DNA from 2 places in the Undibacterium sp. Xuan67W genome. Region 1 is predicted to be linked to the other one. Evidence: predicted binding sites of a transcription regulator. Region 1 holds the regulator's gene; the other holds the start of a gene.

Region 1 (8,641 bases):
CTGATGTGGTCTATGGCTTGTTGGCGGAATAATGGGCGAACGGTATTGGAGCGGACGGCTGTATCTGGTGCAGGCGAAGTGGTATCTTGCAAAATAGTCTTTTACTTTTGAGAATTAATTTGACAATGTTTAACAATTGTAACATTATAAAAAAGCTGCTTGCTTTAAAGGCAGCATTTTTTATTATTAATTTTTTGGAGTTTTACATGCAAGCATTGAATATGCTGGAAGTGGATCAGGTATCTGGTGCTGTAAGCAGTGATGCAACTTTGGGTGCTGCTGTGGCATTCTGTATTTACGCAGCGACACTTTCCAATCCAGTTGGCGTTGCTGTTTTCGTTGGAGCGTCCCTAGCAATGTCAGTTGCTACAGCAATAAAAGATATGAATTAAGACATACAGTAATGCTTAAATTTGTTGTGACTTTCAAATTTGAGAGTCACAACGCTAATTAGGAGAAAAGAAATGCGTGATAGTTTTAGGCATTTGGTATTGATACTTGGTTTTTCGTGTCTTGCTGCTTTGGCATTAAAAATGATGGGAGTAGTCTCTCCAGAGAATTTTCCAATCCTCATTATCAGTAATTGTGTCATTGGCATCGTAGGATTGAAAATACCGAAATTGTTCACATCATGGCAGACCCGGAGTAAAGATGCTGCTACCAGTTTTAATTCTTGAAAATTTCTAAACCAAAACGATTGTCCAATGATAAAAAAGTGGGATCAGTCCGCTTAGTTATGATTAGCATCGCGTAATTCTATGAATGTTACTGATCCTAATCATTACAAGATCATTCATTTTTGTTCTTGTATAAATTTTTTTGAAAATTTCTTATTTGATTTGCACCACACAAGCTACGCTAATGGCGGTCGTGCCAGTATATCCAAGTAGCGCTGTGATCACCGCTACCATCTGATTTTGTGCCAATACCGAAGCCGATTGGAACCGGGCGGGTTCGCGTTCGGGGTAAATAATCGGCGTCATCGTAATCATCTGCACAAACATATTGGTTGTCTGGTTACTGAATTGCGCTTTTAACCCTTTAAAATCCAACGCAATCACTATCTGAATTACTGTAAAAAGAATGACTAAGCCGTTTTAATTGGAGCATCTCTTTTTTGTTATTATTTTATTAAGGTATTCCAGTTAAAGAGAGTAGGAAAGAGAGTAGAAGAATTTGTTCATGAATACACCATATTTTTTTAATCGCCATTTTAAAAATTATCAAAAAAAAGAAACTTTTCAGTTTATTTGCCTTATCTCTTTAGAGCTAGTAATAGCCTCCTTGTTGATCAGTTCAAGATTGCTATTTTTTCTTCCAGAACTGGAAAATACACAAAAATATCAAAATCTGCCTTGGTTTTTTATATTGGTTATAGCAATTCTGATCGCACCGATATTTGAAACTTTCTTTCTCCAATCTGCCCCATTTGGATTGCAAAAAAACTAAATTTTTCAATAAGCGGGCAGTTTTTTTTGTCAGTACTTTGCTTCACATTAGCCCATTTCTCATATGGCCGATATCATGCTTTAACAAGTGGACTAGTTGGCGGGGCTTATTTAGCATTCGTGTATTTATCGTTTGACAAAAAGTCCAATCAAAAAGCCTTTTTTGTTACTTGTGCCGTTCATACATGCGCAAATTTTCTATTGGGAATTTTTGAAAGCTTTAATAGATAATATTTGCAAAAAAACCAAGAAAGCGTAGCGTGCGTGCGTACCTCCGTAGTGCGCCATGCACACCGCCTCACACGATAGCGTTTCTTTCTAGGCCTATCGTTTTTTCATCATCGGTGCGTATTTCTATATACAAAAAAATTGATTCGCCAATTTTGTATTTTAAAGATGCAAATGGGCAACTGACTCAGCTAGTATGTGTTGCAAATTCCTTCACAAAAACGGGTCTTAGAATCGTGAACTACAAGTTTCCCAAGGACTCAGTCGTACGTGAAGTCATAGCTGAAAGTCTGATAGTGATGATTGCAGGTATTTACGAATAACGATTCACGCTTGATAAAAAATCTTCTGTATGAACGTCAGAATGTCGAAATCTCAGATTCTTTCTCTGTTTTTGGTGATTGCATCATCGCTAGCATCGCCATATGTTGTTAATGCACAAACTCGTGAAGCGCCACCTCAATCAGTTATCGTTGCATCCACTAGGGATCCCCAGTGGATGTCGTATCGAAAGGCGTATAGTTCTCTTGAGTGGCTGGAAGCTTACGCTAAGCCTAAGCAATTTGTCCGTCTACCTTTTGAGCTTTGGCCTATCGATTCTAATGAGTCTACTGAGAATCTTCGATTGGGACTAGTCGGTGATCAAACGCATTTAGTATTGCCATTAGATGATGGACTAAATGCGATCATCCCAAAGCTTAAACAAGCTTATGATGAGGACGCTGAATTTAGAATAAACAGAAAAGCTGGAACTTATCAGTTCCAAAATACAGGATCAATTGTACTAAACCAAGATGGCAAATATCCACTTACTGATTTACGTACAGCATGCGACCAACTATTATCTGTTTTAAGAAATGGAAGTGTTAAATACAGACTACAGTTTTCAGGTAAAAAATGTTCAGGAGTTGAGTTTTTTTTCAAAAAAATACAACATCTCCAATGATTTTTTATAAAAATTCCGAAGGTATATTGACAGAAATCCCAACAGAAAACAGTTTGTTTCTTAAAGGTAAAATTAAAATTACATATAAATTTCCGATGGTTTCAGAAGTAGGTGAAATTATTGCTAAAACTTTGCCAGTTATGATTAGTGGAATTTATGAATGATAAATTGGTGTGGATCGAACGTCACTCTGTTAAATTGATTTTTTGGGACTGCCGATAGATCACTTCAATAATTGATTTTCTCCAAAGCTTGTTAGGTTCTGTTTATTTTTCTCAATAACTAAAACTGAAAATCGTTAGATGAACGAGCTTGCCTTTTTGAATCTGTACAAATCTGCTTGTGCAAACATAGAGCTTCAAGCTAAATAAGTCGGCAAAAAAACTCAGACACGACGCCCATCCTGATCAATCACTTTTTCCCCATCCTCTTTTATAAATTCGCCACGCTGCGGTGCGGATAAAATATCTAGAACCAGTTCGGATGGACGGCACAGTCTGGCTCCGGCAGGGGTGACGACGATGGGGCGATTGATCAATATCGGATGGCTGATCATGAAGTCGATCAGCTCATCATCAGACCATTTTCTGTCATCGAGTCGCAGCTCTTCATAGGGAGTCCCTTTTTTGCGCAATAGCTCACGTGGCGTCAGATTCATGCCGCTAATGAGCTCTGACAGTTTTTCCCGGCTAGGTGGATGTTGCAGATATTCAATGACGACAGGTTCTTCGCCGGTATTGCGAATCAGAGCTAAGGTGTTGCGTGATGTCCCGCACTTTGGATTGTGATAAATCGTGGTGGTCATAGTTGTCGAAAGTTCTTTGTGAATTTAAATAATTGGCTGCTATTGAATTCGTATGGCATCTTGATTGGCGGATGGATACAGCCAGCCAAACAATAAGGTGGCCGCCGCTGCACCTGCTATTTGCGCAAGGATAAATCCGCTGATGTCTACCGGGCGAATCCCGGCAAACGTGTTGCTAGCAGCGCGTGCGAGCGTCACGGCAGGATTGGCGAAAGAGGTGGATGATGTGAACCAATAGGCTGCTGTGATGTAGGCGGCAACAGCAAATGGCGTGAGATCGGGGCGATTGCGTGAGCAGCCAATAATGACGCCGATCAGGCCAAAGGTAGCGATAAATTCACTCCACCACTGTGCGATGCCGGTGCGAACATGCTCTGATGCAAAAAAAACTGGCTCCTCAAACATGCCATGCGCGGCTGCAACGCCAGCAAATGCACCGATTACCTGCGCGACAATATAGGGCGTTACGTACGACCAAGGCAGGTTTTTTTGCCAGGCTTCCGATAAGCTCACAACAGGATTAAAGTGCGCACCGGATATGCCTCCAAACATCAGGATAAGCGCGACCAGTCCGGCACCGGTCGCTATGGCATTGGCTAGTAAAGCCAGTGCCATATTGCCACCGGCGAGTCGCTCTGCCATGGTGCCAGAGCCGACTACGACTGCAAGTAAAAATGCTGTTCCCAGTCCTTCGGCAACCAGCCGTTTGGATAAATTCGGTAAATTCATGCTCATGCTGTCGCTTCCGTATCAGCGGCGGCTGTGCAAGCTGAGGTGCTTGAGCAGGGATTGCCGCCGCAGCAGTTTTCGGTCAAAAAACCCAACAAGGCATCCATTGTGGTGAAATTCGCTACATAGATCATGAAGCGGCCATCCTGAGTGACGCTGATCATATTCGCGTGAGTCAGCTCTTTTAAGTGAAAAGTGAGTGACGACGGCGCGATCCCCAGATTCTCGCTAATCTTGCTGGCGATCAGGCCATCAGGGCCACTTTGCACCAGGAGGCGAAAAATAGCGAGTCTGGAGTCTTGTGCGATTGCGGCAAGTGCGGCAACGGCTTGTTTGGTTTCCATACGCATCCTTTTAATTTAATAATTCTATATTAATTGAAATATCAAAGTAAACGGTTTTTTTACTCTCGGCGTTTCGTGAATCTTTTACCGCATCAATTTTTCACAATAGATTTTTATGTGATTCATCTCACAGTGACATAGAATATCTTTATGCAACTTGATATTCGTGCTCAAACATTATTGAAAGCCTTGGTAGAACGCTACATTGCTGATGGTCAGCCGGTAGGTTCACGTGCTTTGTCAAAAATTTCCGGACTAGAGTTATCACCAGCGACCATCCGTAATGTGATGGCAGATCTCGAAGAAATGGGTTTCGTCGCGAGCCCGCATACCTCGGCAGGACGTATTCCTACACCGCGGGGTTACCGTGTTTTTGTCGATAAGCTGCTGACGGTGCAAGAAATTGATGGTACCGCGCTGGAATCCCGGATGCAGGCGAATGTATTTGCCAATTCACCGCAAAAAATCATTTCGAATGCTGCCCAGGTTTTATCCTCGCTGTCGCACTTTGCCGGAGTTGTGATGACGCCGCGACATGAATCTACTTTTCAGCAAGTGGAGTTTTTGCGCTTGTCTGAAAAAAGGATTTTGCTGGTTGTGGTTGCGCCGAACGGCGAGGTACATAATCGCTTGTTGCTGACCGATGTTGACTACAATGCCTCGCAACTGGTGCAGGCAGCAAACTATCTGAATCAGAATTTTGGCGGCCTGAGTTTTGAAGATGCCCGGTTGCGTATCAACAGCGAATTACGTCAGTTGCAAAACGATATGACGCGCCTGATGCAGGCGGCTGTCGAGGCGGGTAGCGATGCGATGTCGGACCAGTCTGATGAAGTCGTGATCTCGGGTGAACGCAATTTGCTGAATGTGCAAGATCTGTCGAATAACATGACTTCCTTGCGTAAGCTGTTTGATATGTTTGAACAAAAAACTGGCCTGATGCAGTTGCTGGATGTATCGAGTAAGGCAACTGGCGTGCAGATTTTTATCGGCGGCGAATCGCAGTTGGTGCCGATGGATGAAATGAGTATTGTCACCGCGCCCTATGGCGTGAACGGTAAAATTGTAGGTACTCTGGGTGTAATCGGTCCGACACGCATGGCGTATGAGCGTGTCATACCGATTGTAGATATTACGGCGAAATTACTTTCTAATGCCTTAGGTTCTGTGAACAATTAACTTGTCGTGACGATGGCAGCGTGATTGTGATCAGACATTCAGTCAGTGAAGATACGTATGCATAACAAAGACATCTCTATTTTGATCGTTGATGACAACGAAGCGACGCGTGAAGTGTTACGTGTCATCCTGCGCAGCGAGGCTTATAACGTGATCGGTGAGGCGGCTGACGGCAGCACTGGTTTGGAGATGGCGGTCAAGTTAAAGCCAAAAATTATTTTGCTTGATGTGGTGATGCCTAAAATCAGCGGACTGGAAATTTTGCCAAAGATTAAAGAGGCGTTGCCAGATGTGAAGGTGCTGATGGTCACCGCAAATAAGGACCAAGATACGGTAAGTGAGGCGGTTAAGGCAGGCATCCATGGCTTCATTGTGAAACCGTTTAATGCACAGCGTGTGCTGGACACCGTCGCCAATGTGGTTGTAAAGTTAGGTAAATAATTGAAGTTTGAATTTAAGTAAATAAGTAAAAGCCGCCGCATTGCTTCCGGCGGCTTGACAGTCTTTTAGGTTATTTTTTTGCTGAAGCTGTCTTAATCATTCCTGCGCCAAGTTAAGCTAAATCAAACCAAATCAAGCGTCTTATGCTTTGCGCGCTTTGTGTTCGCAATTTACTTTTGTGCAGTTTCCATAAAGCGCCAGAGCATGCTCTGCAATAGTAAAGCCACGCTCCTGGGCGACCGCTTGCTGGCGTTTTTCAATTTGGTCATCAAAGAACTCTTCTACCAGACCGCAGTCTAAGCAGACCAGATGGTCATGGTGCGTACCTTCGTTCAGCTCAAAAATTGCTTTGCCAGTTTCAAAATGATTGCGATGTAGCAAGCCGGCTTGTTCAAACTGAGTCAGAACGCGATACACCGTTGCCAGTCCGACGTCCATATTTTCGTTGAGCAGGATTTTATAGACGTCTTCTGCTGTCAGATGACGAATCGAACTGTTTTGGAAAATTTCCAGAATTTTCAATCTTGGCAAAGTCGCCTTGAGGCCGCTGGATTTGAGGTCAGTAGTGGAATTCGTCATGTTTTCAGTAAAAAAAGATCTATCTGCTTTATGATATAGGGTTTAAAGCTTAACTCAAAGTAAATCACCACCAGATTTGTCGGCGATTTCTTCGAGCTTAAATATCTAGCTAAATTGAGCTAAGCAACGGCCTAGCCGTGAATAATTTGCAAACTGTACACTGTTGCACACACATTGAGGTTAACACTATGCGATTGTTGTTCCCTGAAGCATCCAAAGGCATGCCATTACGATTGACGGCGATGGCTTTTGCCTTGAGTTTGTCTGGTTGTGCCTTGTTTAATCCTATGGTTGAGGCACCTGCTGCGACAAAACTCACCGCGACAAAGGATGCGGCGGCGACTGGAGCGTCCGCTGCAGCATCGACCGATGCGCAGATTGTTGGCCGTACCGGTGTTTCTAAATTCCTTGGCTATATCTCGCCGTACCGCATCACCATTCAGCAAGGTAATTTTGTCTCTCAAGAAATGATGTCGCAACTCAAAGAGGGTATGACCCGTGAGCAAGTGCGCTTTTTGCTGGGCACGGCCTTATTGACAGATATGTTCCATGAAGATCGCTGGGATTATCCTTTCCGTCTGCAAAAGCCAAACGGGGATTTGATTACCAGCCGAGTTGCCGTGTTTTTTAAGAATAATACGGTGCAGCGTTTTGAAGGCGGTAATCTGCCGACAGAAAAAGACTACCTCGCCCACATTACGACCTCGGCTATTGGCGTCAGAGCGGAATCCTCTATCCTGACAACGGATAAAGATAAGAAAAAATAATCAGGATAACCAGCATGAGTGCATTGAAAATTGCGGTGGCCGGTGCTTCTGGCCGCATGGGTAAAATGTTGATAGAAGCGATCGCTGCCGCCGACGACACCGTATTGGTTGGTGCGATTGATGTTGCAGCATCGCCTGCGATCGGTACGGATGCCGCTGCGAGTATGGGTAAGCCAGCCGGTGTTTTGATCGAATCTGATTTATCCAGGGGCCTGGCTGATGCCGATTTTTTGATCGACTTTACCCGTCCTGAAGGCACGCTGACTCATCTTGCCTATTGTGCCGAAAATGGCATCAAGATGATCATTGGCACGACAGGTTTTGATGAAGAAGGCAAAGCCGCAATCGCTGCGGCAGCTCAAAAAACAGCTATTGTGTTTGCACCGAACATGAGTGTCGGCGTCAATGTGACCTTGAAATTGCTGGAAATGGCAGCAAAAAGTTTTGCTCAGGGCTATGACATCGAAATCATCGAGGCGCATCACCGCCATAAGGTCGATGCACCATCCGGTACCGCACTGAAAATGGGTGAAGTCATCGCTGATACGCTGGGTCGTGATCTGAACGAGGTCGGCGTATTCGCCCGTGAGGGTGTGACCGGTGAGCGCGATCCATCCTCGATCGGTTTTGCGACGATTCGTGGTGGTGATATTGTTGGCGACCATACGGTGATGTTTGCTGGCATCGGTGAGCGGGTAGAAATTAGTCACAAATCGTCAAGCCGTATTAATTATGCTCATGGTAGCTTGCGCGCAGCACGCTTTCTGGCAGACAAGCAGACAGGTTTATACGATATGTACGACGTGCTCGGACTGAATTAGGCGACATAGGCAAATCGCACTGGCGGCGTTTATTTTGTTGCCGGTGCGTGCGGGTGCGTTTTGCTGAAAAAGTTGGCAGTAGCCCCTGACAGCTCATCATGCATGTTTTGCCTCTTGTCTTTATCTGTCGAACTTAGTCATAGCATTCGGTCATCGTACTTAGCCATATGTTTGTTCGCTAGTTACACCCTCATCCCTCTTTTAGCTGAGATACAAGCAGAACCCTATGAATCCGACGATTTCCCATTACTGGGCGCAAGTGGATGAATTCAGTCACCTCATTGCCTATGTATTGCTGGCGATGTCTTTGTTCAGCTGGTTCATTTTGTTATACAAGTCCTGGTCGTTCTGGCG
Region 2 (8,641 bases), on a different contig from region 1:
CAAATATCGGTTCATGCCCGCCATTTGAAATTCATACTCAAAGTCAGATACCGCACGCAAACCGCGAACAATCACACGCGCATCGTTTTTACGGACAAAGTCTTTCAGCAGGCCGGAAAAGCTTTCTACCCTTACATTTGGGTAATGTCCCAGCACTTCGTTCGCAATCGACAATCTTTCGTCCAGCGAGAAAAAAGGCTTTTTGTTCTTGCTGTCTGCAACGCCGACCACCAGCGTGTCAAACAAACCAGAAGCACGACGCACCAGATCTTCATGACCACGCGTTAGCGGATCAAAGGTTCCCGGATATACAGCTGTGACCATTTTTACTCCCTCATTTGTGTCTGTGCACCAATTTGAAGAGGCATTATGCCTGATTTCCGAGCGCCTCATGCGTCATAATGTTGCGTTGCAGTATGTGGAAATACACACTACCAGCCTGATCGGCGCGAATCACTTTCCAATCTGCCAACCATTCAGGAAGCTCTTGCGCACTGCCATCCGTCGATAATACATGCTCTGCTTCGACATACAGCAAGCCTTGTGCGCTTAAGAGTTTTGCACAATAAGGTAAAATTTTTGGCAGGTAAGCTTGATCAAACGGCGGATCCAGAAAAATCAGATCGTACTGTTGTTGGCGCGCCACCATGCTTTGGACAATGGTCAGCGCATCCCCTCTCAGCAAGTTAACCTGGCTGGCGCTCAACTTTTCCTTGACCTGATCGAGTTGCCTGAACGCGGGTGTGTGGTATTCCACCATTGTGACACTGGCGGCACCGCGACTCGCGGCCTCAAAACCCAGCGCACCGGTTCCAGCAAACAGATCGAGGCAAGTAAGCGCCGACCATCTGCCGTCAATCAAGTGGCCAAGCCAGTTAAAAACCGTTTCTCTGACACGATCAGGAGTAGGACGCAATCCCTCTGCGTCAATGACGCTGAGTACAGTACGTTTCCACACACCGCCAATAATACGCACCTGATGAGGCACGCGCTTGTGCGCTACTGGCGGCTTGACGGGTTTCTTTGCCTGGTTTTTCATTCAGTTACTGAGCTCTATTTTGTTGGTGGAAGTCATAGATGGATTCTACGCATCCAAAGAAGGTCGCATTATCCTAGATTTTCCCTCAGAACAGCAGCATGTATATAGTTGGCGAGCTGGCTGTGTATGACGACAATACAGACTGCATGGGGAAACATCAACGCCCATAGTTGGCCAGATGCGCAATTGTCGCAATAGCGCTCGCACGCAAATTACGATGACCATGCCGCCGAGCGCTACATTGCACTTGCGTTATTACGAAGTGATAGCGGCCGAACGGATAGTCCAGAATTATGACGCAGTCTGGACTGCTGCCCCAGCAAACTTCCGTCTGTTAGAATGGCGACATTCCAATCTGTCGCATATTCAGAGTCCCCACTATCCTCGATGTTTAGCTTTTTCAAGAAAAAACCCAAAGAAGAAACCGTCCTCCCGCCGGTTGTCGCAACCCAGGCAGCAGAGCTGGCTATCACGCCTGCCGAACCAGCGCCCGTGACCACGGCTGCGGCGAGCGATATCAATGCAGCAACACCAAAACAATCCTGGTTAAGCCGTCTTAAAGCCGGACTCTCAAAAACCTCGTCGAATCTGACCACCTTATTCGTTGGCGCGAGAATTGATGACGACCTGTACGATGAGCTGGAGGCCGCTTTATTGACAGTGGATGCAGGCGTCGAGGCGACCCAATTTTTACTAGATGGCTTGAAGAAAAAAGTTAAAGAACAGAAGCTAACCGAAGCAGAACAAGTGAAAGCAGCACTCAAAGTTTTGTTACTGGACTTATTAACACCATTACAAAAGCCTCTGGAGCTTGGGCGCTACCAACCTTTAGTGATGATGATTGCCGGTGTGAACGGTGCCGGTAAAACAACAACCATAGGCAAGCTCGCGAAACATCTGCAAAGCCACCAGCAATCCGTGTTACTGGCCGCTGGAGATACTTTCCGGGCGGCGGCACGCGAACAATTGACGATTTGGGGCGAGCGGAACAATGTCACGGTGATCTCACAAGAATCCGGCGATCCGGCTGCGGTGGCTTTTGATGCGGTCGCGTCTGCCAAGGCCCGCGGCACCGATGTAGTGATGGTAGACACCGCAGGCCGTTTACCGACGCAGTTGCATCTGATGGAAGAACTGAAAAAAATTAAGCGCGTGATTGCAAAAGGTATGGATGGCGCACCACAGGAGGTGCTGTTAATCATCGACGGCAACACAGGACAAAATGCACTGGCGCAAGTCAAGGCATTTGATGATGCACTCGGCTTAACTGGTCTGGTGATCACGAAACTGGACGGTACCGCCAAAGGAGGCGTACTTGCGGCGATTGCTAAGACGCGCCCTGTCCCGGTTTATTTCATTGGTGTCGGTGAGCAGATAGAAGACTTGCAACCATTCAATGCCCAGGAATTTGTAGACGCCTTGTTGAATTAAAAGGATCACGCCGATGATAGAGTTCCAGCAAGTCTCCAAGCAATATGCGCACGGCGCTTATGCGCTGCGCAATGTATCGCTGAAGATCAATGATGGAGAACTGATTTTTCTTGCCGGACCATCGGGCGCTGGTAAATCAACCTTACTCAAAATGATCGCGGGTATTGAACGCGCCAGCACTGGCATAGTCAGTGTGAACGGTCAGGATATCAGCAAGCTTAAATCAGGCAGCTTGCCTTATTTACGACGTAAGCTTGGCTTGATATTGCAAGACAAAGGCTTGCTTCTCGACAGAAGCGTGCTGGCAAATGTCATGCTGCCACTGATTGTCAATGGAGCATCTGCCGCAGAAGCAGAAACCCGAGCGCGCGCTGCACTCGACAAAGTCAATCTGGCAGATAAGGCAGATGTATTTCCGCTCGCGCTTTCTGGCGGAGAACAGCAACGTGTTGCAATCGCCCGTGCTATTGTCAATCGCCCACAAATTATTCTGGCTGATGAGCCCACAGCATTTCTTGATCGCGATAATGCAAATAAAGTCATCAGCGCGCTGAAAGCCTTTCAAAGTGCAGGCGTGACCTGCATTATCTCTAGCCATGATGAACAGTTTCTGGATCAGGCAAGCCGCGTCATTTATTTGAACAAAGGTGAATTGTCAGACGTATGGCAATCGCCCATCGCGGCATAGTCCAGGGAAGAAGAGGAAAAATCGATGTCCATCTGGTTACGTCAGCATTTGTTTGCCCTTAAAAGTGCCTTGTCGCACTTACGCTCTGGCCCGGGTAATTTTTTATTCAATGTATTGGTAGTAGCGATTGCGCTCGCATTACCGATTGCAGGATTAACGCTGATTGAAAATATTCGGCCGGTCTCTGCACAGCTCTCCATTGAACCAGAGATTAGCGTATTTCTTACGCCTGACACCGCAAGATCAGATGCAACCGCTCTGTCGCTCACAATTAAAAAACTTTTAAAAGATGCGAATATCAGCGCAAAGCTTAATTTTGTAACGAAAGACAAAGCGCTTGCCGCCTTAGAAGAAACATCAAGCCTGGCAGAAGTGCTATCTACTTTGGGTGGCAACCCGCTGCCCGACGCTTACATTTTGTCCTTGTCTAATTCCGACGCACATCGAGTTGAATTTTTAACACAACAACTTAAAAGCTTGCCGGGAGTTGATGTGGTACAAGTGGATTCTGCATGGGTAAAACGGCTAGCAGCTCTGGTACAAGTTCTCCAGCTGTCCTTACTATTTCTGGCGGTTACACTGAGCGTAGTTGTGGTCGTGGTGATTTTTAATGCAACGCGCTTGCAGGTGATTTCACATCAAGCGGAAATTGCGATTGCCCGTTTATTAGGTGCAACCAATAGCTTCATCCATCGGCCTTATTACTACACCGGCGCTTTATTGGGGTTTCTTGCCGGTGGCATCGCATTGGGTTTAATTGCCCTGTCTTTGCGCCCGCTCAATCAAGCCATTGCAGAATTTGCTAAGTTATATGCATCGGAGTTCCACTTAGTCCCGCTGGGACTGGTTGCCAGCATAATATTGCTTGCAACCAGCGTAATGCTCGGGCTGTGTGGTGCCTTTCTCTCGGTGAGAAGACAGCTATCGCGGCTGACCTGATTAATTATCAATCCAAGAGGAATTACAGGCTGTTTTGCCAATACGCACTTACTACCAAATAATCCGAAACTTTTTTCTTAAATACCCCTCTAATCAATAATAGCAGTTTCAAATTAACCATTATTTTTTAATATAGTTTTTCTATATTAAGTATATAAATTTCGAGTATTAGCACTCAACTCAAGAGAGTGCTAATATAAGAACTTGAAATTGGTGGTTTAGCCCAAAACTGTGGCTAAATCGGCAGCAAATAGGGAGGAAGAATGAATCAATCATCGACATCTGTGATGCCATCTTCGGATAGCACAGCGCTTGCTTTAGGCTTTACTGGCAGTCTGGGTAATATTGACGCCTATATTTCAGCGGTGAACCGCTTGCCTATGCTCACGCACGAGCAAGAGATCGATCTGGCGAAAAAACTCACCCAAAATAATGATTTGAACGCCGCGCAACAACTGGTTATGTCGCACTTGCGCCTAGTTGTATCCATCGCCCGCGGTTACCTCGGTTATGGCTTGCCACATGCTGATTTGATTCAAGAAGGCAATATTGGTCTGATGAAAGCCGTGAAACGCTTCGATCCTGATCAGGGTGTGCGCCTTGTGTCCTATGCGATGCACTGGATCAAAGCCGAAATGCATGAGTACATTTTGAAAAACTGGCGTCTGGTCAAAGTGGCGACGACCAAAGCACAACGTAAATTATTCTTTAATCTTCGTAGCCATAAAGAAGGTTTAGATTCAATGTCGCCTAAACAGGTTGATGCATTGGCTAAAACTCTGGATGTCAAACGCGAAGAAGTCATCGAAATGGAAATGCGCTTATCCGGCAGAGATATCGCTCTGGATGCACCAACTGACGATGACGACGATAAGTTTGCACCTATTGCGTATCTGAAAACAGAAAGCGAAGAACCAACTCGTGTTTTGGAAGCCCGTCAACGTGACCGTTTGCAAAGCGAAGGCTTAGAAAGTGCCTTGTCCAAACTTGATGCGCGCTCGCGCCACATCGTCGAATCACGTTGGTTAAAAAATGATGATGGTTCTGGCTCAACGTTACATGAATTAGCCGATGAGTATGGCGTTTCTGCAGAACGTATCCGCCAGATCGAAAGCGCTGCCTTGAAGAAGATGAAAGGCGCTTTGGCTAGTTTTGCATGATATGGAATCAGCCTAAATAAAAAGCACTCCAAGGAGTGCTTTTTTTATTGTAGAAGTAATTTCAGATCATGGACAATCGGTTCAGCGCCCTGTCCATGACGCAAAAACAAACGTATCCGTCCCTCAGGATCAAATACATAGCTACCTGCGGTGTGATCCATCGTGTAGGAACCTAGCGTCTTTCCTGGCACTTTTTGGTAATACACTTTAAAATCCTTCGCGACCTTAGCCGTGGCTGCAGCATCACCGTACATTCCTAAAAATCTGTGATCAAAATTAGGCACATATGCAGCTAATAGATCCTGCGTGTCGCGCTCTGGATCAACCGTCACAAACAAGACCTGTACCTTATCGGATAAGGTTCCCAATTGCTTCATTACTGTCGCCATTTCAGCCATGGTTGTGGGACAGACATCCGGGCATTGTGTGTAGCCAAAAAAGATGACGACAGCCTTCCCTTTAAAATCAGACAGGGTTCTTGCTTTGCCATTGTGGTCAGTCAAGGAAAAGTCTTTGGCGTAGTCCAGACCCGTCAGGTCCGTGTTTGTAAACTGTGGAGCAGGTTTGCTGCATGCCACCATGACTAACATCAGCAGCACGCTGGCAAAGCGAATGAATGAAGTCATAATTTAATGTAGTGATCGACCAGCAATACAGCAAACAGCAACGATAAATAAATAATAGAAAAAGCAAACGTCTTACGGGCAAGCACGTCATCATAATGACGATAAATTCGCCATGCATACCACAGGAAAATCGTACCGAGAATGACCGCACTGACTAGGTAAATCAATCCGCTCATATGCACGGCATAAGGCAGCATGGTGGTCGCAAACAAAGCAATCGTATATAACCAGATATGAAAACGGGTGAATTCCATCCCATGCGTGATTGGCAGCATCGGTAAGCCGGATTTGGCATAGTCATCACGGCGATACATTGCCAGAGCCCAGAAATGCGGTGGCGTCCAGATGAAGATGATCAATACCAAAAGCCAAGCTTGCATGGGGACATCGTTCGCAATCGCTGCCCAACCAAGCGCCGGAGGCATCGCTCCGGATAAGCCACCGATCACGATATTTTGTGGCGTCGCTGGCTTCAGAATAATCGTATAAATAACCGCATACCCAACAAAGGTAATAAAGGTCAGCCACATCGTGAGTGGATTCACCATGGTGTACAAAACCCACATCCCCAGTGCACCAATGACGCCGGAAAAAATCAATATCTGCAAAGGATTGATTTCACCCTGAGCCGAAGCTCGTCTTGCCGTCCTGGCCATACGTGCATCAATTTCACGCTCAACCAGGCAATTCACGGCGAATGCTGCGCCCGCCAATAACCAGATACCGATCGTTGCTGCGACAACGATTCGCCAATCTGGCAAATCTGGCGTAGCCAGGAACATACCTATCACCGCACAAAATACCGCCAATTGTGTGACACGAGGCTTCGTCAGAGCCCAATATTGAGCCATTCGACTGGATGGAATACTAAGTGATGTCATAGAAAATCTAGGGGAGGAGGACGCGTGTTACTTTTTATTACTGAGTTGCTGCCGATGCACTTACCACGTGTCTAATGCGGTAGTTTAACATGCTCAGTAGCAGGACAAGTAAGGCCGCACCACCGTTATGTAACACGGCGAGAAACAAGGGCCATGAGAAAAATACGGTTGAAACGCCGGTCAAAAACTGAACTCCGATAACAATCAGTATGTATCGGCCCAGCGATGCCACCTCAGTTTTTTTACGCGCCAGAGAGGCGGTAATAACGACCGCAATGATCACTAGCCACGCAAAACTCCGGTGCACCCAATGAATAGCGACCAGTGCAGAAAATGGCAAAAATGATCCGTCGGCTTTCTGACCCAACTGACGCCATAAGCTGAAACCATGCTCAAAATCCATTTCCGGAATAATGACACCATGACAAAGAGGATAGTCTTGGCAAGCTAAAGCAGCGTAGTTAGTGCTAACCCAGCCACCGAGAGCAATTTGTATTGTGAGCAACGTGAGCGCTACGGTTGCAAAAGTAATGAGTGGTTCAGGCTTGGATCTCTGTGTAGTAGCTGTGCCTTGCATTTGATTCTGACTAGCCAGTGACCAAGCTTGAATGGCAAGCAATGCCATTCCCAACAAAAGATGCGTCGTGACAATCACCGGCTGCAACTTCAAAGTCACAGTCCAGGCGCCAAATGCGCCCTGTACACACACAAGAAGAAATATCGACGTTGGCAACCAGGGTGAGGTCAATAAATCTTTGCGTCGCCACCAGGCATAAACCATTTGCGCGACAATCAAGAGACCCACACTCATCGCTAGATAACGATGGATCATCTCTATCCATGCCTTTGACAACGTTACCGGTCCGGTTGGCATCAAGGCCTGGGCAGCACTAATTGCATGGTGGGCTTGAAATGGATTGGCCTCGCCATAGCAGCCGGGCCAGTCCGGACAGCCCAAACCTGAATCAGTCAGACGTGTAAATGCGCCAAACATGATCAGGTCAAAAGTCAGAAACATACTGACCGAGATGAGTTTGTGATATTTACTTTGATTCTTTGACAGCCAGACAAGACTCAGCGGAATCGTCGCAAGAATCAAAGCCGTAATTGCAATTTGCATCCACATATTTAGCCTATTGCCGACGCTTTCAGTAATTTACCGATATCCTTCTTCACCTTATTCGGATCGGCATCTTTTGGGAAACGCATCATCAAATTACCTAGCGGATCAATCATATAAATATGATCGCTGATAACAGTATTCGCATCCACTGGCAGCCAGGATTTGAGCTTATCCTGACTTACGCTCAACATGCGCATGCCGTCGTATTCGCGAATTAAAACGGTATCTACGGGTTTATTGTCAGTAATTAGCCAGACACGCTCTATACGATCCATTTCCTTTCCCTGAATCAGGCGTAACTGCCGCATGTCGTACATTTTTTTCTTACATGCGTCGGCACATTCACCGCTATCGGCTTGCAGCAGAATCCATTTACCTTTATACGCATCGAGCTCTTTTGATTCACCACCTAGCAAATGCGCATCAAGTTTAGGCATGGGATAGGAGCGAGGGTCCAGAATGACACCATAATTAGTTCTGCCTTCGGGTTTAATGACAAAATAAAACAGGTAAGAGAGAAGCATCGGCGCAGCACAAACAGCTAAGACCAATAAAAGTTTCCAGCGACCTGCATGTTTACTATTCGGTTTTTCCACGACGATATCCTGTAACCACAAAAAATATAATTGCCATCAATGACAAGGCGTACCACTGAAACGCATACGCCCGATGTTTATCAGAACCATCTGATAGCAGCGGCCAATCACGCTGTAATCCGTCCGCTAAATCCGAGTTTTGCTCCACAATCAGAGGA

Evidence for each region. The regulator HrcA, encoded in region 1, represses chaperone genes, less so after heat shock. The targets are predictions, from matches to a motif close to TTAGCACTCNNNNNNNNNGAGTGCTAA.
Region 2: rpoH (RNA polymerase sigma factor RpoH) is a predicted target of HrcA. The motif match lies at 4,266-4,292, and genes of this name have one in related genera.

What each region holds. Positions count from the first base shown of each region.
Region 1 covers NZ_JBMPPN010000013.1:83-8,723, forward strand. Annotated here, with positions in the region: gene ACO0LE_RS12655 (hypothetical protein) at 120-392, shown strand; gene ACO0LE_RS12660 (hypothetical protein) at 831-1,061, opposite strand; gene ACO0LE_RS12665 (hypothetical protein) at 1,183-1,449, shown strand; gene ACO0LE_RS12670 (hypothetical protein) at 2,041-2,622, shown strand; gene arsC (arsenate reductase (glutaredoxin)) at 3,008-3,427, opposite strand; gene ACO0LE_RS12680 (aquaporin) at 3,467-4,156, opposite strand; gene ACO0LE_RS12685 (ArsR/SmtB family transcription factor) at 4,159-4,500, opposite strand; gene hrcA (heat-inducible transcriptional repressor HrcA) at 4,651-5,679, shown strand; gene ACO0LE_RS12695 (response regulator) at 5,737-6,120, shown strand; gene fur (ferric iron uptake transcriptional regulator) at 6,262-6,699, opposite strand; gene ACO0LE_RS12705 (outer membrane protein assembly factor BamE) at 6,888-7,466, shown strand; gene dapB (4-hydroxy-tetrahydrodipicolinate reductase) at 7,481-8,287, shown strand; gene ACO0LE_RS12715 (MotA/TolQ/ExbB proton channel family protein) at 8,514-8,641, shown strand, end outside.
Region 2 covers NZ_JBMPPN010000002.1:267,602-276,242, reverse strand. Annotated here, with positions in the region: gene coaD (pantetheine-phosphate adenylyltransferase) at 1-324, opposite strand, end outside; gene rsmD (16S rRNA (guanine(966)-N(2))-methyltransferase RsmD) at 368-1,039, opposite strand; gene ftsY (signal recognition particle-docking protein FtsY) at 1,427-2,470, shown strand; gene ACO0LE_RS02970 (cell division ATP-binding protein FtsE) at 2,484-3,158, shown strand; gene ACO0LE_RS02965 (cell division protein FtsX) at 3,183-4,097, shown strand; gene rpoH (RNA polymerase sigma factor RpoH) at 4,361-5,257, shown strand; gene ACO0LE_RS02955 (SCO family protein) at 5,302-5,883, opposite strand; gene cyoE (heme o synthase) at 5,880-6,764, opposite strand; gene ACO0LE_RS02945 (COX15/CtaA family protein) at 6,802-7,890, opposite strand; gene ACO0LE_RS02940 (SCO family protein) at 7,893-8,483, opposite strand; gene ACO0LE_RS02935 (SURF1 family protein) at 8,467-8,641, opposite strand, start outside.